DNA from 4 places in the Salipiger abyssi genome. Region 2 is predicted to be linked to each of the others. Evidence: riboswitches for the same ligand, from Rfam matches in the RefSeq annotation. Region 2 holds a riboswitch; each other region holds the start of a gene.

Region 1 (7,112 bases), 1.9 Mb from region 2:
TAGACGCGAATGGTGTAAGTGCCCTTCTCGGGCAATTCGACCGTCGTCGCGTTGCCGTTGATCGAGCTGTTATAAATCGCCACGTTGTCGCTGCCGGGCGGCAGGATGTTGAAATAGGCCGAGCCGGAACTGTCGAGCTCGACGAACATCTCCTGCCCCTGCCCGGCGCCCAGCCTGTAATCGTGGTAATCGTGCCCCGTCACCTCGCCGCCGACATGCGTGCCGTACTGCCCTTTCGGGAAATGCACATCGCTGACCATCTGCGCCGCCGCCAGCGCCGGCCATGCCGTAACCAGCGCCATGCCGAGCGCCAAAGACCTGATATTGCGTTTCATCCTGTCTCCTCCCCTTCCGTTTCGGAAGCCGATCATACCCCGTTTCGGCGCCGTCACGAACGAAAATCATCGGCACGTATCGGGACGAGCAGCACCTCTGGCGACTGGCGGCGTTTTGGCGCGGAAACCCGCATTTTTCCGCTTGACGGTTCGCCCCCGCTATCATACCCACCGCTCCACGGTTTGGCGGAGTAGCTCAGTTGGTTAGAGCAGCGGAATCATAATCCGCGTGTCGGGGGTTCAAGTCCCTCCTCCGCTACCATTTCCCCCCCGAAAATCTTTGTTCGCGAGCTTCGCAAGTCGCGCTGTCCGGCGCCAAGTCGGTCAAATCGCCTTTTGCGGACGCGATCACGCTTGCCCGATGCCCGTGCTCGCGCCGACACCCGGATGCCGCAACCATGCCGCAGGTGTCCACAGACCCCACCGGCTTGACAATGCGGCGCAATCGGGCGCAACTGCCGGCACGCTGGTGCCTGTGAGAACAGGTGAAAAGGGAATGTGCCAGCCCGGGCAACCGGGTCAAGCACAGCCGCCCCCGCGACCGTGACCGGAGAGGTCGCCCAAAGCCACTGGCATCGTGCCGGGAAGGATGGGCAACCGCAGGAGAGGCCGAAAGGCGCTCTGAAATCCGCAAGCCGGGAGACCTGCCAGCGTAAGACGACTTGCAACCGGACGGGGTGTTCCGGTGTCGGGAACGCTGTTCGCGAACGGACTCCTCCCGCCATCTGACCCGCGTCCCATGATACATGGGACCGAACAACATGACAGACGCGGCCCTATCGCCGCCCGCGCAGACCGAGCTGCTGGTCTGCATCAAATGCCGCCGTGGCGGCGCGGCGCCGGCGGATGCGCGCCGGCCCGGACGCCGGCTCTATGACAGGCTGAGCGACGCAACGCTGCCCGAGGGCGTCACGCTGCGCGCCGTCGACTGCATGCAGAACTGCGATCACGGTTGCAGCGTCGCCCTGCGCGGCGGCACGCGCTGGACCTATCTCTACGGCAATCTCGACGAGGGCGGCCCGCTGGAGCCGCTGCTCGACGGGCTGGAGCGCTACCACGCCACGGCTGACGGGCTGATCCCCTGGCGCCAGCGTCCGGAGCATTTCAAGCGCAACTGCATCGCCCGCATTCCCCCCGCCGTCTTTTCCGATCCGCTTCAGGAGGCCGACCAATGAGCAATCTCGCAAAACTCCCCGTCACCGTCATCACCGGCTTTCTCGGCTCGGGCAAGACCACGCTCGTGCGCGAGCTGATGCGCAACCCCGGCGGCAAGCGGCTCGCCGTGGTGGTCAACGAATTCGGCGATGTCGGCGTCGATGGCGAGATCCTCAAGAGCTGCGCCATCCCCGACTGCCCGGCGGAGAACATCATGGAACTGGCCAATGGCTGCATCTGCTGCACCGTGGCCGACGACTTCATCCCCACCATCGAGGCGCTGATGGCGCTCGACCCGCGCCCCGATCACATCCTGATCGAGACCAGCGGGCTGGCGCTGCCGAAGCCGCTGCTCAAGGCTTTCGACTGGCCCGATATCCGCTCGCGCATCACCGTGGACGGGGTGATCGCGCTGGCCGATGCCGAGGCGGTGGCGGCGGGGCGCTTTGCGCCGGATGTGGCACGGGTCGATGCCCAGCGCGCCGCCGATGACAGTCTCGACCACGAGACCCCGCTTTCGGAGGTGTTCGAGGATCAGATCTCCTGCGCCGATATCGTGCTGCTGACCAAGCCCGACCTCGCCGGCCCCGAAGGCGTGGCGCAGGCCAAGGCGGTGATCGCCGCCGAGGCGCCGCGCCCGATCCCGGTGGTCGAGGTGGCCGAGGGCGTGGTCGATCCGCGGGTGATCCTGGGGCTGGAGGCCGCCGCCGAAGACGACATGGACGCCAGGCCCAGCCATCACGACGGCGCCGCGCCCCACGACCATGACGATTTCGATTCGGTGGTGGTGGAGATCCCCGAGCTGGCCGATCCGGCGGCGCTGGTCGGCGCCATCGAAACCCTGGCGCGGGAACGCAACGTCCTGCGCGTCAAGGGTTATGCTGCGGTCGCGGGCAAGCCCATGCGGCTGCTGGTGCAGGCGGTGGGCGCGCGTGTGCGTCACCAGTACGACCGCCCCTGGGGGTCAGACGAGCCGCGCCGGGGCCAGCTTGTGGTGATCGCAGAGCATGACGATATCGACCCGGCGGCGATCTCCGCCGTGCTGGGCGCGATCTCCGAAGCGGCGGAATGACCTGAGGGCGCCGGGGGCCTCCCCCCCCGGCGCGACCGGAGCCAGCGATGCACATCCTCTTTCGCGAAAGCCACGGGCTCGAAGAAACCGAGACCCCGACCGACCTGGGCCAGAGCCCGGCGGATCTGGTGGTGCTGTCCTTCTCCGACAGCGATCTCGGCGCCTTTGCCGGCGCCTGGCATCGCGGCGGCGGGCGCGAGGGACGGCTGCCGACGCTGCGGCTGGCAAGTCTTGCGGCGCTGAAACATCCGCTCTCGGTCGACACCTATGTCGAGCAGACGCTGGAGGGCGCCAAGGGCATCCTGATCCGGCTGATCGGCGGCATGCCCTACTGGGCCTACGGGCTGCAACAGGTGCGCGCGCTGGCCGAGCGCAGGGGCATCGCGCTGGCGGTGCTGCCCGCCGACGGACGCCCCGATCCGCGCCTCGATGCGCAGTCCACCGTGCCGGTCTCGACCCTGCGGCGCCTCGCCCAGCTCTGCGATGCGGGCGGCGTGGTGGCGGCGCAGGCGGCACTGGCGCAGCTCGCGCTGGCGGCGGGGCTCTATGCCGGGCCGGTGCGCGGCGCCAAACATGTGCCCGAGGTCGGCGCCTGGCTGCCCGAACACGGGGTCTGCTGCCCGCTGCTCCTGCCCGCGCGCGCCGAAAGCGACAACGCGCCGCGCGTGCTGCTGGTCTTTTACCGCTCCTATCTCGTCGCCGACGATCTCGCGCCGCTGGAGACGCTGGCGGCGGCGTTCCGGGCGCGCGGCTATGGTGTGATGGGGCTTTTCGCGCCCTCGCTCAAATCGCCCGACGCGGCGGGCTGGCTGCGCCGGCAGGTGGCGCAGCTCGCTCCCGATGCCATCGTCAACGCCACCGCCTTTTCCGGCATCGGCAGCACGGGCAGCTCGCCGCTCGACGCCGGTGGCGTGCCGGTGTTTCAGGTGGCGCTGGCGACCTCCGACCGCAAGGCCTGGTCGGAGGCGGCGCGCGGTCTCTCGCCCGCCGATCTCGCCATGCATGTGGTGCTGCCCGAGGTCGATGGGCGGCTGAGCGGCGGCGTGATCTCCTTCAAGGAGCCCGCCCCCCGCGACCCGGATCTGCAATTCTCCCGGCAGGCGCACCGCCCCGCGCCCGAACGTGTGGCGGCGACGGTCAACCGTGTCGATGGCTGGCTGCACCTCGCCCGGACGCCGCGCCACGAGCGGCGCGTCGCGCTGATCCTGTCGACCTATCCCGGCAAGGACTGGGCGCTTGGTCACGCGGTCGGGCTCGACGCCCCGGCCTCCGCCCGCGCCATCCTGAGCGATCTCGCGACCGAGGGCTATGACGTGGCACCGGCGGAGAACGACCTGCCGCAACGCCTGCTGGCACGCGAGACGGGCTGGGATCTCGACGCCTACAAGACCGCACTCGCCACCCTGCCCGAGCCGCTGCAAAACGACCTGCACGAAACCTGGGGCGCGCCCGAGGACGATCCCGACATCACCGACGGCAGCATCCGCTTCGCCGCGATCCGGCAGGGCAAGGCGCTGGTGGCGCTGCAACCGGAGCGCGGCCTGCCCGGCGCGCGCGACGACGAGTATCACGATCTCGCCCGGACGCCGCGCCACGCCTATGTCGCCTTCTATCTCTGGCTGCACCGGCAGGCCGACGCACTGGTCCATATCGGCGCCCATGGCACGCTGGAATGGCTGCCGGGCAAATCCGTCGCGCTCTCTGCCGAATGCTGGCCCGAGGCGCTGACCGGCGCGCTGCCCGTGCTCTACCCGTTCATCGTCAACGACCCCGGCGAGGCGGCACAGGCAAAGCGCCGCATCGGCGCGCTCACGCTGGGCCATATCCCGCCGCCGCTGCGCCGCAGCGGCACGCCGCAGCGCCTGTCGCGGCTCGAAGCGCTGCTCGACGAGTTCTCCAATGCCGACGGGCTCGACCCGAAACGCCGCGACCGGCTTCAGGAGGACATTCGCGGCGAGGCGCAGGCGCTTGGGGTCGAGCGCGATCTGGGGCTCGACCGCGCCTCTTGCCCACATGAGGCGATCACCCGCATCGACCGCTTCGTCTGCGATGTGAAGGACAGCCAGTTCGGCGAGGGGCTGCATGTCTGGGGCCGCGACGCGCGCCCCGGCACCGGTTTCGAGACCGGCCCCTCGACCCGCGCCGAACGGCAATCGCTGCTCGACGCGCTCGACGGCAGGCGGATCGCGCCCGGCCCCTCGGGCTCGCCCTATCGCGGGCGCAGCGACGTGCTGCCCACCGGGCGCAACCTCTTCACCACCGATCCGCGCTCGGTGCCCACACGGGCGGCCTATGCGCAGGGCGGCAAGCTCGCCGAGGAGCTGATCCGCCGCCACCTTCAGGACGAGGGCGATTACCCGCGCGGGCTGGTCGTCGATCTCTGGGGCTCGGCCACCATGCGCACGGCGGGCGAGGATTTCGCCATGGCGCTGCATCTGCTGGGGGTGCGCCCGGTCTGGGACGAAGGCTCGGAGCGGGTGAGCGGCATCGAGGTGCTGCCCATCGCCGAGCTCGACCGCCCGCGCATCGACGTGACGCTGCGGGTCTCGGGTCTGTTCCGCGACGTCTTCCCGACGCTCTCGGCGCTCTTTGCCCAGGCGGTGCGGGCGCTGGCGGCGCGCGACGAGGCGCCGGACTGGAACCCCTATGCCGGGCGCGCCGATCTCGCCCGGGTCTACGGGCCGGCGCCGGGCAGTTTCGGGCTCGGCATGGGCGCATCGCTGGAGGATTACAGCGACGCGGCCCGCCGCGCGGCGGGCGAGGCCTGGCTCGCCGCCAGTGCCTGGGCGCTCGACGGAGACCAGGCGCAGCGCGACCTGCCGGGCATTCATGCGCGCGTCAAGCAGGCCGAGGGCTTTGTCCATAGCCAGGATCTGCCCGAGACCGATCTGCTGCTCGCCGCCGATTACGCCGGGCATGAGGCGGGCTTTGCCGCCGCGCAGGCCGTCGCCGGGGGCGACGCCCAGCTCTATCACCTCGACAACACCGATCCCGACCGGCCCCGCGCCCGCGCCCTGCCCGAAGAGATCGCCCGCGTGGTGCGCGCCCGCGCCGCCCACCCGGGCTGGATCGCCGGCATGCGCGACCACGGCTTTCGCGGCGCCGCCGAGATTGCTGCAACGCTCGATCACATGGCGGCCTTCGCCCATCTCTCGGGCGCCGTCGCGCCGCATCTCTTCGATCTCTACTACGCCGCAACGCTCGCCGATCGCGACACCGATCGCTTTCTGCAAGAGACCAACCCCGAGGCGCGCGCCGCGATGCTCGCGCGCTTCCGGGCACTGCTTGACGCCGGGCTCTGGCAGACGCAAAGCAACTCGCTCCGCATGCAACTCATGGAGGACGACGCATGAGCGAGCCACAGGTCAAGGGATGGTGTCCGGGGGCGCTGCGCCCGATGATGTCGGGCGACGGGCTGGTGATCCGCGTGCGCCCGCGTCTGGCCCGGCTGGAGGCGGCGCAGGCGCTGGGGCTCTGCGATCTGGCGCAGCGCTATGGCAATGGCAGCCTCGATCTCACCAGCCGCGCCAATCTCCAGATCCGGGGCGTTGCGCCAGACGACCATGAGGCGTTGATGGCGGCGCTGGGCGGGCTCGACCTGCTCGACACCGATCCCGAGACCGAGCGCCGCCGCAATATCCTCGTCACGCCGTTCTGGCAGCGCGGCGACCGCAGCGCACGGCTGGCGCGGGCGCTGACCGAGGCTTTGCCGGAGCTGCCCGAGCTGCCCGCCAAGGTGGGCTTTGCCGTCGATACCGGGGCGCAGCCGGTGCTCGTCGATGCCCCTGCCGACTTCCGTTTCGAGCGCAGCCAGGGCGGGCTGCTCCTGCGCGCCGACGGCTGGGCGCTGGGGCGCCCGGTGACCGATGACAGCGCGATCCCCGCGCTGATCGAGCTGGCGGAATGGTTCGACGCCCATCGCAGCCCCGAGCGCCGCCGCATGGCGCAGGTGCTGGCCGCGACACCGCTGCCCGACGCCTGGGCCAGCACCGCGCCAAAGCAGCGCGCAGCACTGCCGCAGCCGGGCGCGCATGCGCTCGGCGCACTGCTGGGCGCCCCCTTCGGCCAGATCGGCGCCGAGCCCCTCGCCCGCCTGCTGCACGAGACCGGCGCCCCGGCACTGCGCCTCACCCCATGGCGGCTTTTCCTGCTGGAAGGCGCGGCCATGCCGGAAACGGATGATTTCGTCACCGACCCCGGCGATCCGCTGCTGCGCGCCGATGCCTGCGCCGGCGCGCCCTTCTGCCCGTCCGCCAGTGTCGAGACCCGCGCGCTGGCGCGTGCGCTCGCCCCGCGCGTCCCGGGCCGGCTGCACGTCTCGGGCTGCGCCAAGGGCTGCGCCCGCGCCGCCCCCGCCACGGTCACCCTCACCGGGCGTGACGGCGTCTTCGACCTCATCCGCGACGGCTGCGCCGGCGACACGCCACAGCGGACCGGCCTCACCTCATCCGATCTTCAGAGCAACAGCGAATGGCTGCGATGACCTATACATATGAAACCGACGGCGCGGCGATCTACCGGCAGTCCTTTGCAACGATCCGCGCCGAGGC
Region 2 (7,112 bases):
GCACTTCTCACCGTCTTCACGCAGCCGCAGCTTTTTCTTCTGGTGGGGCTGGGCACCTTCCTCGGTGTCTATATCGGCGCGATCCCTGGCCTGTCGGTCACCATGGCGGTGTCGATCCTGATCTCTTTCACCTTTTCCTGGGATGTCTACCCGGCGATCTCGCTGATGGTCGGCATCTACATGGGCGGCGTCTATGGCGGCTCGCGCACGGCGATCTTGCTGAACATTCCCGGCGCGCCCTCGGCCATCGCCACGGCCATGGACGGCTATCCCATGGCACAGCGCGGCGAGGCCGGCGAGGCCATCGGCGTCACCACCGTCATGTCCTTCTTCGGCGGGCTCGTGGGGATTGCCGTTCTGGCGCTGGCGGCGCCCTTTGTCGCCGAGTTCGCGCTGACCTTCCAGCCGCGTGACTACATGCTGCTCGCGGTGCTGGGCATCCTGCTGGTGGGCTCGCTTTCCGCCGGCAGCCTGCTCAAGGGCATCTTCGCCGGCGCGCTCGGCATCGCCATCGGCGCGGTGGGCCGCGACCCGCTGACCTTTGCCGAACGCTTCACCTTCGATTTTCAGATCATGGAGGGCGGCATCTCCTTCATCGCGGTGATGATCGGCATGTTCGGCATCTCCGAAGCGCTGCTGCAACTCCACCATGTCGGCGCCGACGCGATGCGTCAGAAGATCGACCGCATCATACCGTCCTGGTCCACCGTGCGGAAATATCTGCCGCTGTCGCTGCAAACCTCGTCGATCGGCGTCATCATCGGCGCCCTACCCGGCACCGGCGGCGACATCGCGGCGCTCATGGCCTACGACCACGCCAAGCGCGTGACGAAAAAGCCGACACGCCCCTTCGGCACCGGTGCCATGGAAGGGCTGGTGGCGCCCGAGACGGCGAACAATGCCGCGGTGGGCGGGGCCTTCGTGCCGATGATGACGCTGGGCATCCCCGGCGACGCGGTGACCGCGATCATGATCGGGGCGCTTTTCATCCACGGGCTGAACCCCGGCCCGATGCTCATGGTCGATCAACCGCAGATGTTCTGGTTCATCGTCGGCGCGCTGCTGACCGCCAATGTCTTTATCCTGATCTGCGGCCTGACCGGCATCAAACTCTTCACCAAGATCGTCGAGATGCCGCGCGCGGTGCTGATCCCGCTCATCATGCTGCTGTCGGTGGTGGGCGCCTATGCGGTCAACAACTCGGTCACAGATGTCTACTGGATGCTGGGCTTTGGCGTCTTCGGTTATTTCATGCGGCATTACGGCTATCCGCTGGGGCCGGTGATCCTGGGTGTGATCCTGTCGCGGCTGCTCGACGACAACTGGCGCCGGGCGATCATCTCCGAGCGCGAAGACCTCGGCGCCTTCTTCGCGGGCATCTTGACCAGCCCGCTGTCGCTGACGCTGCTGCTGGTCTGCATCGTGATCCTCCTGTCCCAGACCCCGCTGTTCACACTGCTGAAATCCCGGGTATCGAAAGAGACCGGGGATCAACTCTAGGCGCGCGCTGCGCACCTGAATCCGGCTTCCAAGGGTGGCCGAACAGGGCTGATTTACGGCACGGCTCGGCCGTGCCGTTTTTCACAAACAGGGTCAGCACCGGCCTTTGTGGTTATCGACATGCGCCTGCCACAAGAGAGTTCACGACCGATTGCCACGCAGGTCAGAGCACGGCTGAGCGTCGGGGCCATCCACTTGGCGGAACCAAGGTCGTAAGTGGGCTCGAAGCTGACTGATCGCTCTGCGGCGGTCGGTATGGTTTCAGGGTGCGGCATCGCCGCTCTTTCCGACCGATAGTGGTCAGTCGCGCTGAGCACCGGGCGCTGCCACACCCGGCCCCGAGCTATCTGCATACCGTTCGAGATTGAATGTCCGTTTGCGTGCCGCGCACAGTCGCGAGATAAGGACATCATCAGGTGCCCCCTTGGGGGAGAATCGGGAAGCCGGTGCAAATCCGGCGCGGGCCCGCCGCTGTATCGGGGATCGTTTGGCAGAAGCCACTGGGCAACGCCCGGGAAGGCGCCAGGACGAGAGGATCCGGAGCCAGAAGACCGGCCTGGTGTCATTGCGCCTCGGGGTGGAGCCCGTGGCGCTTTGAAATATGCGAGGCCCGATATGCCCCCCGATCCGTCCGCCAGAACTGTGCTTCCGCAGCCCGCCCGCCGGTTTGACGAACAGGAACGTCAGGCGCTTTACGATATCATCAATGCCCGCCGCGACGTTCGGAACGAGTTCCGGCCCGATCCGGTCGATCCCGACGCCCTTTGGCGCATTCTCGCGGCCGCGCATGCCGCGCCGTCGGTCGGCTTCATGCAGCCATGGGATTTCCTGCTGATCCGCGACCCGGAGCTGCGCGCCTGCGTGCATGCCGCCTTTCTCCGCGCCAATGCCGAGGCGGAAGAACTGTTCGACGGAGACCGCAAGGCGCTTTACCGGTCGCTGAAGCTCGAAGGCATCCTGACCTCTCCGCTAAACATCTGCGTGACCTGCGACCGGACCCGTGGCGGGAAGGTCGTACTGGGCCGGACCCATAACAGCGACATGGATCTCTATTCGACGGTCTGCGCCGTCCAGAACCTCTGGCTGGCCGCCCGTGCGGAAGGCGTGGGGATCGGCTGGGTTTCGATCTTTCGACCGGAGGATCTTCGCGGCCTGCTGGGCATCCCGGATCACGTTGAAATCGTTGCTTACCTTTGTGCCGGATATGTCGATGAACTCTACACGACGCCGGAGCTCGAAGCCCGCGGCTGGCGCAAGAGGCTGGAACTCGAAAGCGTGATTCATGAAAACGGCTGGCCCGCAACGTAGCCGCAGGCAAGCGTTGACGCGATCCGCCACGCCACATGCGCCCCGGCACAAACGAGACCAAGAGCCAGGCAGAAAACTCCATCCAGCCCCTTCTGACCGAAGGGGCCTGCGGCCTTTGCACACCCGTCATCGAATGCACGCGACACCGATCTGGTCCGCTATTCGACCGATCAAGACGACACTTCGCGCTCAAAGGCCTCCCCCCGGGACGCCGCTGCGAACAACCTCTTGCGAAACCACATCTCATGTCAGCCGCTATGCAACGACATCGCGCGTCGCAGCCCAACGGGGGCCGCCCTGACACGCATCCAGGATAAGACACCTAGCTTGCCCCTGCTCCGCGAATTTTTGCAGTCAACTCGGCTGCCGTCAGGCCAGCCCCCAGAAGAGCGCTCATCAGCAGGCGTGCCTTGATGGGCGACAGGCTCCCGGAGAAATATGCGCCCGCAGCGGCGAGGGAACAGCCGCCCGAATCTCGCCCGTATACCGGCAACGTGCGCCCTTCGGGACAGCGCGACGCCACGATGACGGGGATATTGTGCGTGCTCAGCCGGCGCACCGCATCTGCAAAGCCGCGGGGCGCATTTCCACGGCCGAAAGCGGCGAGGACCACGGCCTTGACCCCGCTCTGAAGACAGAAATCAAGATATTCGGGAGAGCTCCCAAGACCCAGCAGCATCAGCTCGACGCGGCTTTCCAGCCGTTTTGTGGCAACATGTACCCGCTGGGTCGGGCGGCGATAGAGATAGACCTCACCGCCATCGACCTCCCCCAGCTTGCCGAGCCCGGCCGACCGGAACGCATCGACGCGCGACGTGTGGGTCTTGCTCACCTCGCGGGCCGCATGGATATCGCCTTCGAACAGCACAACGGTGCCGATGCCACGCAGGGCATCGCTTGCCGCACAGCGAATGGCATCGGCGATGTTTCTCGGGCCGTCGGTGTCCGGTTCACCTGCATGTCTCTGTGCACCGGTGAAAACGACCGGCTTTTCGGACGTCACGAGAATGTCGGAGAGATAGGCGCTCTCTTCCATGGTGTCTGTGCCGTGGGTGACCACGACGCCAACCACTTCCGGGTTTTCAAGTATCGCGGCAATGCGTCGGCACAGGCGATGGGCCATACCGAGATCGAGCGCATAGCTGCCCAGGGCGCCAAATGCCTCCTCCCGAACCGAAATGCCCTCCGGTCTGCTGTGCAGGCGGGCGAGCAAATCGTGACCGGACAGGTTCGCATTAACGGCCCCCTCCGCGGCGTCCTCCGTAGACGCAATGGTGCCTCCGGTCGCGATCAGAACAACGGTCTTATTCACCTGCCACTCCCCGACGTCTTCGCAGCCGTCAATGGCGCCGCGCCCCCGAGCGCAGCAAGCACGGTGCGCGGCGCAATCGGCAGCCGTCGAACCGTCGCTCCCAAAGGCCCAAGCGCATCGTTCACCGCATTCAGGACCGCTCCGGATGCCCCCGCAACGCCGGCCTCCCCCACGCCCTTGGCCCCGAGCACGCCCTCGGCGGTGCCAGAGGTCACATGCGAGACCTGGATATCCGGCACATCGGAGGCCATCGGCACCAGGTAATCCGCCATTGTCGCGGTCAGCAGCTGCCCGTCCTCATCGTAGCGGATCTCTTCCAGCAGGGCTGCGCCCAGCCCCTGCACCACACCGCCGCGGATTTGTTCCTCGACCAGCTTGGGATTGATGAGTGTACCGCCATCATGCGCCACCCAATGCCCCAGCAGCCGGGTGAACCCGGTGTCGGTGTCGACCTCGACGTAAGCGGCCTGGATGCCATTGGTGGCCTGAAACAGTTGCACCCTGGGAACCGAGTGTCGGGTGACCATCAGTTCGGTTGGCATGTCATCGGGCAGCAGATCGTGGCGGAAGTAGCAGATGTGGGCGACCTCGGCTGTCGTCGAAATCTGTGCGCCTGCCGCATCGACGACATGGCCTTTGCTCAGGTCCAGCGTTTCCGGGTCGCGCTGATGCAGGTGGCCCGCAACCATGAGCAGTTGCTCCCGCAAGGTTTGCGCGGCCTGCCAGGCGGCCTCACCCCCGGTGGATATCCCGCGAGAGGCCCAGGCCCCGCCGCCATGCGGCGTGATCTCGCTGTCGCCGCTCAGCACGCGGATATCCGCCACCTCCACACCCAGCACCGACGCGACGATCTGCGCGATGCCGGTATCGGTGCCCTGCCCCTGATCGGTGACGCTTGGCATGCAGCGCACGTGGCCCGAAGGCTCCATCTTGAGCGTACAGCCGTCCTGGCCGCTCACGTCGATGCCACCGGGACCGTAAAAGCCGTTGCCGGTTCCGGTCAGCTCAACGAAACTGGCGATGCCGATGCCGCGGTAAATGCCCTGCTTTCGCAGCTCCGCCTGCTCGCTCCGCAGCGCAGTGATATCCATATCCGCAAGCAGGCGGTCGAGGCAGGCATGCTGCGACAGGTAGTGCAGATGCACGCCGGTCGGCGTCTTGCGCGGGTAGCTGTCATCGGAAAGAAAGTTCCGCAGCCGGATCGTTTCGGGGGCAAGCCCCAGCGCCGCTGCCGCGCGATCGACCATATGCTCGGTGATTGCGCAGGCGACCGGGTGCCCGACCGAGCGGTAATGTCCGATCAACGCCTTGTTCTGGAACAGCAGCCTTAGCCGCGAGCGGAAATCGGCAATGTCATAGCCCGCCGCCGACATGCGCAGTACATGATTGCCCTCGCCCAGCGATGTGCGCGGGTATTGTGGATAAGCCCCGATGGGGAAGAGGTCGTCCAGTTCGAACCCCGTGATCCGGCCATCCTTCGTCACCGCGATGCGGGCCGACACGCGATGTTCGCGCGCATGATTGTCGCTGGCGAACGATTCCAGCCGGTCGGCGACAAAGCGCACCGGGCGACCGGTTTGTATCGCGGCAAGGCAGACCAGAACGTCCTCCTGATAGAGCTGCTGTTTGAGCCCATAGGCGCCGCCGACATCTTCGGAAATCACCCGCAGCCGATGCTGGCCAAGCCCGAGGATCTTCGCCAGTTCCGCCTGCAACTGATGCGGGCACTGGTGCGAGATGCGCAGGGTCAGCACCTCGCTGCTGGGGTCGTATTCCGCGAGCATTGAGCGCGTCTCAAGCGGACAGGCGGTATGACGGCCGAAGTCCACCGTGTCCTCGATCACCAGATCCGCGTCTTTGAAAGGCGTGCCATAGTCGCCATTGCCCGAGGTCAGGATGACGCAAAGATTGCTGCCGCAATCTTCGTGGATCAATGGCGCATCCGGGGCGAGCGCGGTCTCGATATCCGCGACGGCGTCAAGCGGGTCGATGTCGGCGAAGACCTGCTCTGCCGCGTCTTCGGCAAGGGCGCGACTGGTGGCAACCACCATCGCCACCGGCTCGCCGACATAGTTCACACGCGCCGGCGGCAATGCATGCTGCTCCGGCGCCTTCATCTCAGGCAGCAGCGTATTGCCCGCACGCCAGGGCTGGTACAGGCCGGCAATTTCGGCATGCGTCAGCACCGCAACCACCCCGTCCATATCTCGCGCCGCCTGGCAGTCGATCTCCAGTATATCGCCCCGGGCCACGGGCGAGCGTACAAAGGCCGCGTGTAACCCGCGCAGGGCTGCGGTGTCGTCGGTGTACCGGCCCCGACCGGTCACGAAGCGGCGGGCGCGCTCGCGGGGGACCGATTTGCCAATCGGGTCGCGCAGGATCTGCTTGCTCATGCAACCTCTCCCTTTTCGGCCCGGCGTCCGGCGGCTGTCTTCATCACCGCATCGACGATGGCCTGATATCCGGTGCAGCGGCAGTAATTGCCGGAAAGATAGGCGCGGACCTCCTCCCGCGTGGGATCGGCGGTTTCCGCCAGCAAGGCGGCGGCCGAGATCACCATCCCGGGCGTGCAAAAGCCGCACTGCAAGGCGTTTTCGGAAACGAAGGCCTCGACCAGGTCACGGGTGCCCGGCTGCGAGGACAGGTATTCGATCGTCTCGATTTCAGCCCCCTCCGACTGTCCCCCGAGAATGAGACAGCCGCGCGCGATGGCCCCGTCGATGCGGATGGTGCAGGCGCCACAGACCCCGTGCTCACACCCCACATGCACGCCGGTAAAACCCAGATCCTCGCGCAGGATGTCGGCCAGATGCTTGCGGGTGGGTACGGTCACGACGTGGTGTTCGCCGTTCACCTTCAAGGCAACGCGTTGCATCGGTTCGCTCATTTTTCGGCCTCCTTGCCTGCGACCTCGGCCAGCCGCCGTTTCAGCAAAACCCCGGCCAGGTGCAGCCGCATCGCCGCGTCGGCCTGGGCGTCCTCCTGCGGATCG
Region 3 (7,112 bases), 1.9 Mb from region 2:
GCGAAAGCGTGCCCGGTATCCCGCTGATGAACCGCATGGGCGGCGGCGTCGGCTCGGTGCCCTCGACCCAGGTCAATGTGCTGCCCTTCCGGCATCCGGTCGACGAGGCCGCGCCGCTGGCGGAGTGGCTGGCAGGCGCCGCCGCGACCCTCGGCGAGATGCGCCGGCACGGGCGCTACCGGGGCGAGCATCTGCGTCGGGAGCTGGGGCTCGTCGGCGGTGCAAGGCGGCTGCACGGGCCGCTGATCAACGTGCTGCCCTTCGAGCCGACGCCGCGCATGCCGGGGCTGGAGACGCGGCTGGAAATCCTCGGCGCCGGCTCGGTGGACGATATCACCTTTGCGTTTCGCGGCGACGGGCGCGGGCCGCTGCGCCTTCAGGTCGATGCCAACCCGGCGCTTTATTCCCGCGACGACGCCGAGGCGCATCTGCACCGGCTGACGGTATTCCTCACCCGCGCCTGTGATGCCGGGCGGCTCGCCGATCTGCCGACGCTGACCGAGGCGGAGACCCGCAGCCATGTGACGCCGCGCAACGCCACCGCCCACCCGGTGCCGGAGACCACGCTGAGCGCGTTGATCGAGGCGCAGATGGCGGCGAGCCCCGAAGCCACGGCGCTGCACTTCGAGGGCGAGACGACCGATTACGCCACGCTCGACCGGCGCAGCGCGGCGCTGGCGGCGCGGCTGCGGGCGCTGGGCGCGGGCCGGGCGCGCGGGTCGCCGTGGCGCTGCCGCGCTCGACCGAGCTTCTGGTGGCGCTGGTGGCGGTGCTGCGCGCGGGCGCGGCTTTCATGCCGCTCGATCCCGAGGATGCCAGCGCGCGGCGTGCCGATATGCTGGAGCGCGCGGCGCCGGTGCTGGTGCTGGCCGGGCGCGGCTTTCCCGCCGCGCGAGTGCTGCCCCCCGACGACTGGCCGGCAGAGGGCGCGGCCCCGGATGGCGCGGCGCCCGAAGATCCGGCCTATGTGCTCTTCACCTCCGGCTCGACCGGGCGACCCAAGGGGGTCAGCGTGCCGCATCGGGCCATCGTCAACCGGCTGCTCTGGATGCGGGCGCAATACGGCATCGGCGCGCGGGACCGGATCCTGCAAAAGACGCCTGCCACTTTCGATGTCTCGGTCTGGGAATTCTTCCTGCCGCTGATCTCCGGCGCGGCGCTGGTCATCGCGCCGCCGGGCGCGCATCGCGACCCGCGTGCCATCGCCGGGTTGATCCGCGAGCATGGCGTGACGGCGGTGCATTTCGTGCCCTCGATGCTGGCGCTCTTCGCCGACACGCCGGAGGCGCGGGGCCTCGCCATCCGCCACGTCTTTGCCAGCGGCGAGGCGCTGCCGGTGGCGCTGGCGCGGCGCTGTCTCGAGCGCATGCGGATCCGGCTGCACAATCTCTATGGACCCACCGAAGCGGCGGTCGATGTCACCTTTCACGAGGCGAGCGGTGAGGAGGAGGGCGCCAGCGTGCCCATCGGCCGGCCGGTCTGGAATACCGGCTGCTATGTGCTCGACGCGTGGCAGAGGCCGGTGCCCGACGGGGTGGCCGGGCGGCTGTTTCTCACCGGGCGGCAGCTCGCCGACGGCTATCTCGGCCAGCCGGAACTGACGGCAGAGCGCTTTCTGCCCGATCCCTTCGTGCCGGGCGGGCGGATGTACGACACCGGCGATATCGTGCGCGCGGCGGCGGATGGCACGATCACCTTCGAGGGCCGCGCCGACGGGCAGGTGAAGATCCGTGGCGTTCGCATCGAGACCGGCGAGGTCGAGGCGGCGCTGCTGGATACCGGGCTGCTGCGCCAGGCGGTGGTGATGGCGCGCGAGGGCGCTGACGGCGCACGGCTGATCGCCTGGGTGGTGCCGCGTGACGGAACCGAGGCGCTCGGTGCGGCGCTGGCGGCGCGGCTGCCCGCCGCGATGATCCCCGCCGCCATCGTGCCGCTGGAGGCGCTGCCGCTCACCCCCAACGGCAAGCTGGATCGCGGCGCGCTGCCCGAGCCGCGCGCGCAGGCCGCCGGGCGCCCGCTTGCGCCGGGCACCGAGGCGCTGCTGGCGCGGCTCTATGCCGAGCTGCTGGGCGCGGCCACGGCCATCGGGCCGGAGACCGATTTCTTTCTCGCGGGCGGCGACTCGCTGCGTGCCGTGCGCCTGACCCTGCGGATCGAGGAGGAGACCGGGCGCGCGCCGGGGCTGGCGGCGATCTTCGAAACGCCGGTGCTGGCGGATCTGGCGCGGCGCATTGCCGAAGATGCCCCCGGCGATGACGGGCTCGGCCCGGTGCTGCGCCTGTCGCGGGGCAGCCGCCCGCCGCTCTTTGCCATCCATCCGGCGGGCGGCATCGGCTGGTGCTATCGCGGCCTGGCCGCCGCGCTGGAGGACCGCCCGCTGATCGCGCTGCAATCGCCGCTGCTCGATGCCGCAGCGCCCGATCCGGCCACGCTCGACGCGCTGGCGCGGGCCTATGCCGCGCGCATCGCCGAGCTGGCGCCCGAGGGACCGCTGCATCTGGCGGGCTGGTCGCTGGGCGGGCTCATCGCGCAGGCCGCCGCCTGTCATCTGGAGCGGCAGGGGCGGGTCTGCGGCATGGTGGCGCTGCTCGATTCCTACCCGTCCGAATGCTGGCGCAACGAGCCGGAGCCCGGCCCCGACGCGGCGCTACGGGCGCTGCTCGCCATCGCCGGGCACGACCCTGAGGCGCATCCCGAGCTTACCGACCGCGCCGCGATCCTCGGCTTCCTGCGGGCGCGGGGCGAGCCGCTGGCGCAACTGCCAGAGCGCGCGCTCGACGGGGTCATCCGCTCGGTGCAGCAGACCAACCGGCTGGTGCGCGGCCATCGCGAGGCGCGTTTCGGCGGTACGCTCCTGCATGTGCGCGCGGCGCGCGATCACGCCGGCACGGCGCTGCGCCCGGAGCTCTGGCACCCCTTTGCCGCGCGGCTCGAAACCCTGTCTCTGCCCTGCCTGCATGGCGAGCTGCTCTCGGCCCGGCTGCGCCCGGCGCTGGCCGAGGGGCTCATGCGCGCCATGGCGCGGGACGAGCGTGCCTCCGCTTTCACGACCTGAACGACGCTGCATCCGGGCGTTCCTTTTGGCGCCCGGACGCGGTAGACTTGCGGGCGAGGCAGAAAGCACAAGAAGCAGGAGAGAACATGCGCGCACTCGTCTTCAAGGCGCTGGCAACCGGCGTGCTGGCAGCGGTATTCTGCGCGGGCCCCGCGGCGGCGGGCTGGCGCGACCGGTACGAGGTCTATGGGGTGGCGGAGGGCGACATGCTGAAGCTGCGCGGCGGCCCCGGCACCGGCTTCGACGTCTATGTCGGCCTGCCGAACGGCACGGTGCTGCGCGTCCATGAATGCACCCAGACCGGCGGCACCCGCTGGTGCGAGGTCTCGCTCGACCGCGCGCGGAGCCTGAAGGGCTGGGTCTCCTGGGCCTATCTGCGCGAGCTCTGATCTTTCATCGCTCGCCCGTGGGCGGGGGCTTTCCCGCCGGCTCTGCCGCGCAAACCGGCAGAGCCTCTGGCGATTCCGCGGCAGGGCAGGGGCGCCGCATATGGCGATTGACCCGGCCCGCGCTTTTCTGGCATGCATGTGGCATGTCCGGTTCCGGGGTTTGCCCCCCGGAGGAAAGAGGGAATACAGTGCGGCGCGTTTCGCGTCCAAATCTGTAGCTGCCCCCGCAACTGTAAGCGGCGAGCGAGGCTGATCACGCCACTGGAGCGATCCGGGAAGGCCAGCCAGAGCATAGACCCGCGAGCCAGGAGACCTGCCGGACAGGCGCCCTTGGAAGGGGCGCTTCCACCGGACGCCGGGGTGCGCGTCTGGCCTTGTGCGCCGGACATTGCCCCGTCGCGCATTGGTCCGATGGCTCCCGTTGTCCAGCACAGGATTGCGCCGGGTGTGGCGCAGATGGACAAGGACGACGACCCTTATGAAAAAGACCCTGCTCGCGGCGGCGGCCGCCATTGCCCTGCCGGCGATGGCCAATGCCCATTTCCTTCTGGAATACACCACCGACACGATGATCGAGCGCCCCGGCGACGTGCCGGTCAAGCTGATCTTCTGGCACCCGTTCGACAATGGCCATGTGATGGATCTGGAGATGCCGGAAGAGTTCTTCATGATCCATAACGGCGAACGCACCGACCTCAAGGAGACGCTGGAGCCGGTGCGCTTTACGGGTGGCGAGAACGAGGGCGCGGCCTTTCTCGGCTCGGTGCCGGTCAAGCGCTCGGGCGATTACGTGCTGGTGACGGTGCCGGTGCCCTATTACGAGGAATCCGAGGATATCTATATCCAGCAGATCACCAAGGCCTTCCTCAACCGCAGTGAACTGCCCACCGACTGGATGCAGCCCGCCGGCCTGCCGACCGAGATCCTGCCGCTGAACAAACCCTATAACGTGCTCGCCGGCTCGACCTTCACCGGCCAGGTTCTGGCAGAGGGCGAACCGGTTGCGGGCGTCGAGATCGAGATCGAATACATGGCCGCCGAGCCCGACATGGACAGCGCCGCCTCCACCGATCCGGCGGTCTCGCCGCCGCCGGGCGGCGCGGTGGTCGCGGTGTCGGACGCCAACGGCTATTTCACCTTCGGCATTCCGGAAGCCGGCTACTGGGGCTTTGCCGCGCTCGGCTCGGGCCCGGCGACCGAGCATGAGGGCAAGGAGCTCAGCCAGGACGCGGTGATCTGGATCCGCGCCTGGGATCTGGAGTAAGCGCCATGCATATCGTGGACGGCGCCCTTTCGAACCCGGTGGTGATCGGCGGGGCCGTTGCCGCCGCCGGGGGCATCGCGCTGGGCCTGCGCGCGCTGCCGCTGGAGCGTATTCCGGCGGCGGGCGTGCTCTCGGCGAGCTTCTTCGTCGCCTCGCTGGTGCATGTGCCGATCGGCCCGTCCTCGGTGCATCTCATCCTCAACGGTCTGGCCGGGATCGTCCTCGGCTGGGCCGCCTTTCCGGCGCTCTTCGTCGGGCTGCTGTTGCAGGCGGTGTTCTTCGGCTTCGGCGGGCTGACGGTGCTGGGGGTCAATACGCTCAACATCGCGCTACCCGCCGTGCTGGCCTGGATGCTCTTTGGCCGCCTTGCCGCCTCCGGCACGCCGCTCGCCGGTGCGGTCTGGGCGGGGATCGGCGGCGCCTTCGCCATCGCCGCGACGACGGTGATGGTCGGGCTCGCGCTGGCGCTTTCGGGCGACGAATTCCTGCCCGCCGCGAAACTCGTCTTCTTCGCGCATATTCCGGTCATGGCCATCGAGGGGCTGCTGACGGGCTTTGCCGTGCTGCTGGCGCGCAAGGTCAAGCCGGAGCTCTTCACCTCGCTGAAAGGGGCGCGGGCATGAAACGGATCGTGCTTTTGCTGACCCTCTGCCTTGCCGCACCGGTGCCGGCGCTGGCGCATAAGGTCATCGCCGGGGTGTTTCCCTCGGGCAGCGCCATCGAGGGCGAGATCGGCTTTTCCAACGGCGATATGGCAGCGGATACGACCGTCTCGGTCTTCGGGCCGGAGGGCGCGTCGCTGGGCGAGGCGGTGACCGACGCGGACGGGTTCTTTACCTTCGTGCCGGAGCAACCGGTGGCGCATACGTTCCGCGCCGATCTGGGGGCGGGGCATGTGGCCGAGGTCACCATGCCCGCCGCCGAGGTTGCCGCGATCCTGGGGGAGACCGCGCTCGAGGCCGAGGAAACCGCCGCCGCGCCGGCGCCCGCCGCGACCGGTGGCGGCGTGACCGTCGCCGCGCTCACCGGCGAGGAGCGTCAGGTGATCGCCGAGGCGGTGCGCGCCGAGGTCCGCCCGCTGCGGCGCGAGATCGCCGCCTATCGCGAGCATAACGATTTCCAGACCATCCTTGGCGGGCTCGGCTATATCGCCGGGCTCTTCGGTCTGGGGTTCTACATCGCGGCGCGCCGCAAGCTGGCGGGCTAGGCCGTGGGGCACGCGCTGACACAGCGTGAAAAAACCCTCGCCGGGACCGGGGTGCGTTTCGACCCCGGCCCGGTCGGCAGGCTGGATCCGCGCGCGCGCATCGCCGCCGCCTGCCTCTTCGGCGTGACCGTGGTGGCGCTGTCGGGCCTGCCGGCGCTCATCGCCGCGCTGTGCGTCTCGCTGGTCTTCCTGCGCGTCTCGCGCCTGCCGGTGGGGCCGACCCTGCGCCGCATGGCGATGATGGACGGCTTTATCTTCTTCATGCTGGCGCTTTTGCCCTTCACCGTGCCGGGCGATCCGTTCTTCACGCTTTGGGGCCTCACCGCGAGCTGGCAGGGGCTGATCCAGGCGGTGGAGATCGCGCTGACCGCCAATGCGGTGATCCTCGCGGTGATGACGCTGGTCGGCACGATGGAGCCGGTGACGCTGGGTCATGCGCTCTATCGGATGCGCTGCCCGGAGACGCTGGTGCATCTGTTGATGTTCACCATCCGCTATATCGAGGTGCTGCGCGAGGAATACCTGCGGCTGCGCGCCGCGATGAAGGTGCGCGGTTTCCGGCCCGGCACCAACTGGCACAGCTATCGCAGCTTTGGCTATCTCGTGGGCATGATGCTGGTGCGGGCCATCGAACGCTCCGAGCGCATCCTCGGTGCGATGAAATGCCGGGGCTTTTCCGGGCGCATCCTGCTGTTGCAGGAGTTCGCGCTGAGCCGCCGGGACCATCTCTTCGGGGCGGCGCTTCTGGGCGTCTGCCTCGGCCTTTTCGCGGTGGATCTGACATGGCCCTGATTGCGCTCGACGATCTGCATTTCGCCTATCCCGGCCGTGACCCGGTGCTGAGCGGCGCCTCGCTGCGGCTGGAAGCCGGGCAGCGCCTGTCGCTCACCGGCCCCAACGGGGCGGGGAAATCGACGCTCCTGCGGATGATCCTCGGGCTTCAGCGTCCGGATCGCGGGCTGGTCACGGTGTTTGGCACGCCGCGCGTGCAGGAGGCGGATTTCCACGAGGTGCGCCGCCGCGTCGGGCTGGTGTTTCAGGATGCCGATGACCAGCTCTTCTGCCCCACCGTCGCCGAGGACGTGGCGTTCGGTCCGCTGAACCTCGGCAAGTCGCGGGCCGAGGCGCTGGAGATCGTCGACCGGGTGCTGGGCGAGCTGGACCTCATGCATCTGCGCGACCGGATCACGCACAAGC
Region 4 (7,112 bases), 2.0 Mb from region 2:
CTCCAATCTCGACGCGGCGCTTCGGGTGGAGATGCGCTACGAGATCGCCAAGCTGCACCAGTCGCTGCAATCGACGATGATCTATGTGACCCATGACCAGGTGGAGGCGATGACGCTGGCCGACCGCATCGTGGTGTTGGAGGCGGGCAAGGTGAGCCAGGTGGGCACCCCGCGCGAACTTTACGAGCGGCCCGGCAACCTCTTCGTCGCGCAATTCATCGGCTCGCCCAAGATGAACGTCTTTCCCGCCGCCACCGCCGGGCTGCGGCTGGAGACGCCGTTGCCTGCGGAGGCCGAACATTTTGGCATCCGGCCCGAGCATATCGTGCTGGGGGCACCGGGCTCGGGGCAGATCGACGGCATTGTGGATGTGGTCGAATATCTCGGCGCCGACACCTATGTGATCGTGGATTGCGAGGGCGCGGGCAAGATCACCGTGCGCAGCCATGGCGATGCCGGGCTGGCGCCGGGCGAGACCTGCGGGCTCGGTTTCGAACCCGGGCAGACGCATGTGTTCGACGCGGCGGGGCTGGCGATCCGCGGGTGACGTGGTTTGACGCAGCGGACCCCGTGATGTGTCGCGGGTTCGGTGGGCAGGATTGCCCAGCCTACGGTTCCGCCCCTCCCGCCCCGGACTTGATCCGGGCCTCTTGATTTGGCTCTGCGGCACCCGTTCCATTTGAAAGATCAATCCCCGCGCATCATGGCGCATGGGCAGCCATGCCGACACATGCTAGAGGCGGCATAGCGTTCAAGGAGTGCCGCCCATGAAGCCCCCCAGCCTGCCCCTGACCCGAGATCTGGTGCTGATCGGCGGCGGGCATACCCATGCGCTGGTGCTGCGCATGTGGGGGATGGATCCGCTGCCCGGCGCCCGCGTCACGGTGATCAATCCCGGCCCGACCGCGCCCTATTCCGGCATGCTGCCGGGCTTTGTCGCCGGGCATTACAGCCGCGAGGCGCTGGATATCGACCTCGTCAGGCTCGCCCGGTTCGCCGGCGCGCGGGTGATCCTCGGCACAGCCGAGGGCATCGACCTCGCCGCAAGACAGATCCATGTCGCCGAACGCCCGCCCATCGGCTTCGACGTGGCTTCGGTGGATATCGGCATCACCTCGGCGATGCCAGATCTTCCGGGTTTTACCGACCACGCCATCCCCGCCAAACCGCTCGGTGCCTTCGCCAGCGCCTGGGCGGCCTATCGCGCGCGCAGCGGCCCGGCCTCGGTCGCGGTGATCGGCGGCGGCGTGGCGGGCGCCGAGCTCGCCGCCGCCATGGCGTTTTCCCTGAGAACGCGCGGCCGCGCCGCCGAGGTGCATCTCATCGACCGGAACACCGCCCTCTCCGCCCTGCGCCCACAGGCGGCGGCCAGGCTGCGCCACGCGCTTGCCGCACAGGGCGTCACCCTGCACGAGCGCGCCAATATCGCCGAGGTCACCGCCACCGACCTCACGCTGGACAACGGGCACCGGATCGCTGCGGATTTCGTCACCGGCGCCGCCGGCGCCCGCCCCTATGGCTGGCTGCGCGAGACCGGGCTGGCGCTACATGAGGGCTTCATCGCCGTCTCTCCCACGCTGCAAAGCGCCGACCCGAATGTCTTCGCCGCCGGCGATTGCGCCCATCTCACGCGGAGCCCGCGCCCCAAGGCCGGGGTCTATGCGGTGCGCGAGGCGCCGATCCTCTTCGACAACCTCCGCAAACGGCTTTCGGGCGAGGACTCCCCCCGCCGCTATCGCCCGCAAAAGGATTATCTCAAGCTAATCTCGCTGGGCGAGAAATCCGCCCTCGGCGACCGCTTCGGTCTGGCGCTCTCCGGGCCGCTCATGTGGCGCTGGAAGGATCGTATCGACCGCAGGTTCATGGCGAAATTCCAGGCCCTGCCGCAGATGCCGCAGCCGCCCCTGCCGGTGCCCCGCGCCGCCGGTAGCGCCGACGCGCTCGGCGACAAACCCATGTGCGGCGGCTGCGGCGCCAAGGTCGGGCGCGATGCGCTCTCGGCGGCGCTGTCGCACCTGCCTCCCCCGCACCGCAGCGATGTCACCGCCCTGCCCGGCGACGATGCCGCGCTGCTGCATACCGGCGGCACCCGTCAAGTCTTGACCACCGACCATCTGCGCGCCTTCACCGAAGACCCCGTGGTCATGGCCCGCATCGCCGCCGTGCATGCGCTTGGCGATATCTGGGCGATGGGCGCCGCGCCGCAGGCCGCCACCGTCAGCCTCACCCTGCCCCGCATGTCCGAAGCGCTGGCCGAACGGACGCTGACCGAAATCCTCACCGCAAGCTCTGCAATCTTCCGCGGCGCCGGCGCCGAGATCGTCGGCGGGCATTCCTCCATGGGCGACGAGCTGACCATCGGCTTCACCATCACCGGGCTTTGCGAGGCGGCGCCGATCACCCTCGCGGGCGCGCAGGAGGGCGACGATCTGGTGCTGACCAAACCGCTGGGTTCCGGCGTGATCATGGCCGCCGAGATGGCCGGAGAGGCCAGCGGCGACTGGGTGGCAGAGGCGCTGACCAGCATGACCCGACCGCAGGGCGACGCGGCGGCGCTGCTGAGCGGCGCGCATGCGATGACCGATGTCACCGGATTCGGCCTCGCCGGGCATCTGCACGGGATCTGCCTGGCCTCGGGCAGGAGCGCCGAGCTCGTCCTCGACGCGATCCCGCTGCTGCCCGGCGCCGAAGAGCTGGCCGAAAAGGGCATCCGCTCAACCCTCTATCCAAAGAACCGCGCCGCCGTCCCCGGGCTGAGCGCCGAGAGCCCCCGCGCCGATCTGCTCTTCGATCCGCAGACCGCCGGGGGCTGCTCGCGGCGATCCCGGACGGCGCCGCACGCGTGGCCGAGCTGCGCGCGCTCGGCTTCGGGGCGGCGGTGATCGGCAGGATCTCCGGCGACTGGCCCGGTCACATCTCGATCGTCTGAAGCCTCTCGGCGATGCGGTCGGCCAGCGTATCGAGCGCCGCCTCGTCCAGCGCCGGCGTCCCGAACCGGTCCAGCACGCGCGGCGCGAAGACCGTCCTGGATTTCTCATAGGCCGGGTCGTAGTGATCCTCGGCCAGCGAGCGACACAGCGCCCGCCGCTCGCCCGCGTCGATCAGCGCGCCCCAGCGATCCACCAGCGCATGGCCGCGATGAAAGCGCAGCGGGTCGAGCATCTGCTTCAGTCGCGCCCCGTCCGAGAGGATGTCGTCATAGGCGGCATCGAGATACGCCGCCCGCGCGTCCAGAGGTGCCGTGACCTCGATCCAGGGCGCCTGTTTCATCGCCTCCCAGAGCGAGGGCGGCAGCAGGATCTGCCCGATCTTGCTGCTCTCCGCCTCCACCAGCACCGGGCGCGCCGGATCGAGCGCGCTCAGCGCCTGCGCCAGCCCGGTCTCGAAGCCCTTCTGGCTCGGCTGCCCGCCCGGCATCTCGCCCAGCAACGAGCCGCGATGCCGCGCCAGCCCCTCCAGATCGACCACCTGCACCCCGCGCGCCGCCAGACGCGGCAACAGCGCGGTCTTGGCGGTGCCGGTATAGCCGCCGAGCTGGATCAGCCGATACGGCAGCGGGCTGTCGTAAAGCGCCCCCGTCACCAGCCGTCTGTATGTGCGATAGCCGCCCTCCACCGCCTCGGCACGCCAGCCGATCTGTTGCAGCATCCATGCGAAGGAGCCCGAGCGCTGCCCGCCGCGCCAGCAATAGACCAGCGGTCGCCAGCCGCCCTCGTGATGCGCCAGCGGCCCCTCGATATGGGCGGCGGCATTGCGGAACACCAGCGCGGCACCGAGCTTGCGGGCGAGAAACGGGCTCTCCTGCTTGTAGATCGTACCGACGCGGGCGCGTTCCTCATTGTCGAGCACCGGCAGGTTGATGGCGCCGGGCACGTGATCCTCGGCGAATTCCGCCGGGCTGCGCACGTCGATCACGGTGTCGAACCCGTGGTCGAGCAGAGCGGAAAGGGAGAGAAAGGAGCGCGCCATAGGGTCAGATCTACCCTGCCCCCGGGACGGAGAAAAGCCGGATCGCGCAAAGCTCGGCATGATACGGTTTTTTCGTCGAAAACCCTCTGGACACCGGCGCGGCGCTCGGCTATCCCCCCTGCACCCGAAGGGCGCTGCCCTTCTCCCGTGCCCGGGTAGCTCAGGGGTAGAGCAGTGGATTGAAAATCCTCGTGTCGGTGGTTCGATTCCGCCCCCGGGCACCATTAATAAAACCCTGTATCGATGTGTTTTGCGGCTACCCGAGCCCCTTGGAACACGGCGCCCGCTCGTCGTTACCGATGCGTTCGATCAGTCATCGTTGCGTTGATCGCCACGAACTAGGCCCCCCGTCTACATCGGCGCCCGCAGAAAACATCGGCGTCGAGCTTGAGCGGCTCCGCCCTGTTGTCCGCGCTCGCGATGTGTGTTGCGGCCCAACACGGCCCTTGCGCGATAGCGCCCGGCAAAGTATGCGATATGCGCCTTGGTTCCGGGCCAGATGTCCGGAGAATAGGGAACGCGGTGCAAATCCGCGACTGCCCCCGCAACTGTGAGCGGCGAGCGTCATCGGTATCATGCCACTGGGCGAGCAGGCCCGGGAAGGCCCGACCGGCGCTGTGACCCGCAAGTCAGGAGACCTGCCAGGGTGATCACCCTCCCCATGCGCGGGGCGCGCCTTGGGAACGGTCCTTCCGTTCGTGGTGACATGACGCACCGTTCGCGCGAGGGGCCAGCCTTTCCAGCGAGCATCACCGCATAGCCCCGCCCAGGGGCCGACAAGGAAAGGACCGCCGTCCATGAAGAAGATCCTCGGATCCGTCTCTGCGCTGGCGCTCGGCAGCCTCCCGCTGCACGCGCAGGACAATGCAGCCTATGAACTGCCGCCGATCACCATCTATGTGGGCTACGAGGCCACCACCCCGCTCCAGACCGGCGTCAGCGTGGATGTGCTGACCGAGGAAGATCTGGAGCGCGACGGCGACACCCGGGTCATCGACATCCTCGCCCGCCAGCCCGGCGTCTCGATCCGCTCGAACGGGCCGCTCGGCACCAATGCCGGGATCACCATCCGCGGCGTGTCGCAGCAGAACATCGCCGTGCGCATCGACGGCATCGACGTGTCGGATCCGGCGGCCACCCAGGTGGCCTATGATTTCGGCGGGCTCACCGCCGGCGATATCAGCCAGATCGAGATCCTGCGCGGCTCGCAATCGGCGCTGTTCGGTTCCGAGGCGATCGGCGGCGTGGTCAATATCACCACCAAACGCGCAAGCCGCGACGGGCTCAGCGCCGATGTCTTCGCCGAATACGGCAGCCACGACACGCTGCGCAGCGCCGCGACACTCTACAATCGCGGTGAGGGGCACGAGACCGCCGTGACGCTGTCCTATGTCTCGACCGACGGGTTTTCCGCGGCGGATGAGGACGGGCTGAATTACGGCACCGCCAACCCCAACGACAAGAACGACGAAGAGGACGGCTACGAGGCGCGGCGCCTGAGCTTTTCGGGCCATTACGATCTGGGCGGCGGTGCCGCCGAGCTGAGCCTTTCGGGCTTCTACGAAGAAGCGAAATACGATTACGACGAAAACAGCAGCGGCCGGGTCTTCGACGGCTCGCCCGACGATGTTGTCGACAGCGAAAAGACCGGCCTGCGCGCCGCCCTCGCCTTTGCCACCGGCGGCGTCGATCACGAGATCTCGGCCACCTGGTTCCGGAGCGACCGCGCCCTGCACGGCACCTCGCTCGACAGCTCTGCGCCCGACACGCCGCCCTATACGGGCACGCCCTACCCGTTCCGCTTCGAATACGAGGGCACGCGCCAGACCTACCGCTATCAGGCGGGCTTCGATCTTGGTGCCACCACCCGCGCGGTGGTCGGAGCCGAGCGCAGCATCGAGACCTATGAGGACAAGATCGCCGGCGCATCGAGTTTCGGCCCCTATGGCAGCTCGCAGGATCAGGAGACCACGGTGACCTCGCTGTTTTCCGAGTTCACCTTCACGCCGAGCGAGAATATCGACCTGAGCTTTGCGCTGCGCCACGACGATCACTCGGAATTCGGCGGCCACACCACCGGGCGGCTCTCCGGCGTCTGGCGCGCCCGGCCCGACCTGAGCCTGCGCGCCAACCTCGCGACCGGCTATCGCGCACCCTCCAACTACGAGCTCTACGATGCCTATTCCGGCAATGCCGGGCTCGACCCGGAGACCTCGGTCAGCTTCGACCTCGGCGTCGAGAAGCGCTTTGGCGATACCGCCTGGCTGAGCGCCACCGCGTTCTGGATCGAAGCCGAAGACATCATCGACTACTCCTATACGAGCTACGCCTATGTGCAGGCGGACGGAACCAGCACCCGCCGCGGCATCGAACTGGCCGGGGCCTATGAGCTGCGCCCGGGCCTGACGCTCGACGGCAGCTATACCTGGACCGACAGCTTTTCGTCGGTGTCGCTGGACAGCTCCGGCTGGCAGGCCTCGGTGCCCGAGCATGTCTTTGCGCTGGGGCTGAGCGCGGATATCACCGACCGCGCCCGCATCTCGGTAAACGGCCTTTACGAGGCCGACCGCGAAGGGCTCGACGATTACGGGCTGGTGAATTCCTCCTTCACCTATGACGTCACCGACACCGCCCAGGCCTATCTGCGGGTCGAGAACCTCTTCGACGAGGATTACCAGACCGCGCCGGGCTACGGACAGTCCGACCGTGCCTGGTATTTCGGGGTCCGTGCGAGCTTCTAGGCGCATAGCGCTGGCTGCCGCCCTGTGTCTGGCGGCGGTCGCTGCCGGCGCGGCTCCGGGCCGCGTCGTCTCGCTCAATGTCTGCACCGATCAGCTTGCGCTGCTGATCGGCGCGCCGGGGCAGCTCGTCTCGGTCTCGCGGCTTGCCCAGGATCCGCGCAGTTCGGCCATGGCCGAAGAGGCGCAGGCGCTGCCCGCCAATACCGCCAGCGCCGAAGAGGTGGTGCTGCTGCATCCCGATCTGGTGATCGCCGGCAGCTACACCGCCCGCGCCGCCACGCAGATGCTGGAAAAGCTGGGCTACAGGGTCGAACGCTTCTCCCCCGCCCGCTCGCTCGAGGACGCGCGGCAGAACATCCTGCGCATGGGCGCGCTGCTGGGCCGCGAGGCCCGCGCCGCCGA

What was found. Region 2 has a riboswitch for cobalamin ahead of bluB (5,6-dimethylbenzimidazole synthase). Riboswitches for the same ligand answer to the same signal wherever they lie in the genome.
Region 1: another riboswitch for cobalamin. It lies ahead of Ga0080574_RS07430 (DUF1636 family protein); the one in region 2 lies ahead of bluB (5,6-dimethylbenzimidazole synthase).
Region 3: another riboswitch for cobalamin. It lies ahead of Ga0080574_RS07520 (DUF4198 domain-containing protein); the one in region 2 lies ahead of bluB (5,6-dimethylbenzimidazole synthase).
Region 4: another riboswitch for cobalamin. It lies ahead of Ga0080574_RS05675 (TonB-dependent receptor plug domain-containing protein); the one in region 2 lies ahead of bluB (5,6-dimethylbenzimidazole synthase).

What each region holds. Positions count from the first base shown of each region.
Region 1 is NZ_CP015093.1:793,657-800,768, forward strand. Features, by position in the region: gene Ga0080574_RS07420 (hypothetical protein) at 1-335, opposite strand, end outside; tRNA gene Ga0080574_RS07425 (tRNA-Met) at 521-597, shown strand; cobalamin riboswitch at 786-1,001, shown strand; gene Ga0080574_RS07430 (DUF1636 family protein) at 1,097-1,510, shown strand; gene cobW (cobalamin biosynthesis protein CobW) at 1,507-2,562, shown strand; gene cobN (cobaltochelatase subunit CobN) at 2,610-5,915, shown strand; gene cobG (precorrin-3B synthase) at 5,912-7,045, shown strand; gene Ga0080574_RS07450 (precorrin-8X methylmutase) at 7,042-7,112, shown strand, end outside.
Region 2 is NZ_CP015093.1:2,673,205-2,680,316, reverse strand. Features, by position in the region: gene Ga0080574_RS16525 (tripartite tricarboxylate transporter permease) at 1-1,500, shown strand, start outside; cobalamin riboswitch at 1,898-2,074, shown strand; gene bluB (5,6-dimethylbenzimidazole synthase) at 2,116-2,808, shown strand; gene Ga0080574_RS16515 (asparaginase) at 3,131-4,120, opposite strand; gene Ga0080574_RS16510 (xanthine dehydrogenase family protein molybdopterin-binding subunit) at 4,117-6,513, opposite strand; gene Ga0080574_RS16505 ((2Fe-2S)-binding protein) at 6,510-7,007, opposite strand; gene Ga0080574_RS16500 (FAD binding domain-containing protein) at 7,004-7,112, opposite strand, start outside.
Region 3 is NZ_CP015093.1:809,196-816,307, reverse strand. Features, by position in the region: partial or broken gene Ga0080574_RS26450 (condensation domain-containing protein) at 1-401, shown strand, start outside; gene Ga0080574_RS26445 (amino acid adenylation domain-containing protein) at 725-3,055, shown strand; gene Ga0080574_RS07525 (SH3 domain-containing protein) at 3,142-3,444, shown strand; cobalamin riboswitch at 3,576-3,779, shown strand; gene Ga0080574_RS07520 (DUF4198 domain-containing protein) at 3,923-4,708, shown strand; gene cbiM (cobalt transporter CbiM) at 4,714-5,331, shown strand; gene Ga0080574_RS07510 (NikL family nickel/cobalt ECF transporter subunit) at 5,328-5,915, shown strand; gene cbiQ (cobalt ECF transporter T component CbiQ) at 5,919-6,707, shown strand; gene Ga0080574_RS07500 (energy-coupling factor ABC transporter ATP-binding protein) at 6,698-7,112, shown strand, end outside.
Region 4 is NZ_CP015093.1:412,391-419,502, forward strand. Features, by position in the region: gene Ga0080574_RS05655 (ABC transporter ATP-binding protein) at 1-547, shown strand, start outside; partial or broken gene selD (selenide, water dikinase SelD) at 768-2,929, shown strand; gene mnmH (tRNA 2-selenouridine(34) synthase MnmH) at 2,911-3,969, opposite strand; tRNA gene Ga0080574_RS05670 (tRNA-Phe) at 4,119-4,193, shown strand; cobalamin riboswitch at 4,438-4,629, shown strand; gene Ga0080574_RS05675 (TonB-dependent receptor plug domain-containing protein) at 4,767-6,710, shown strand; gene Ga0080574_RS05680 (ABC transporter substrate-binding protein) at 6,697-7,112, shown strand, end outside.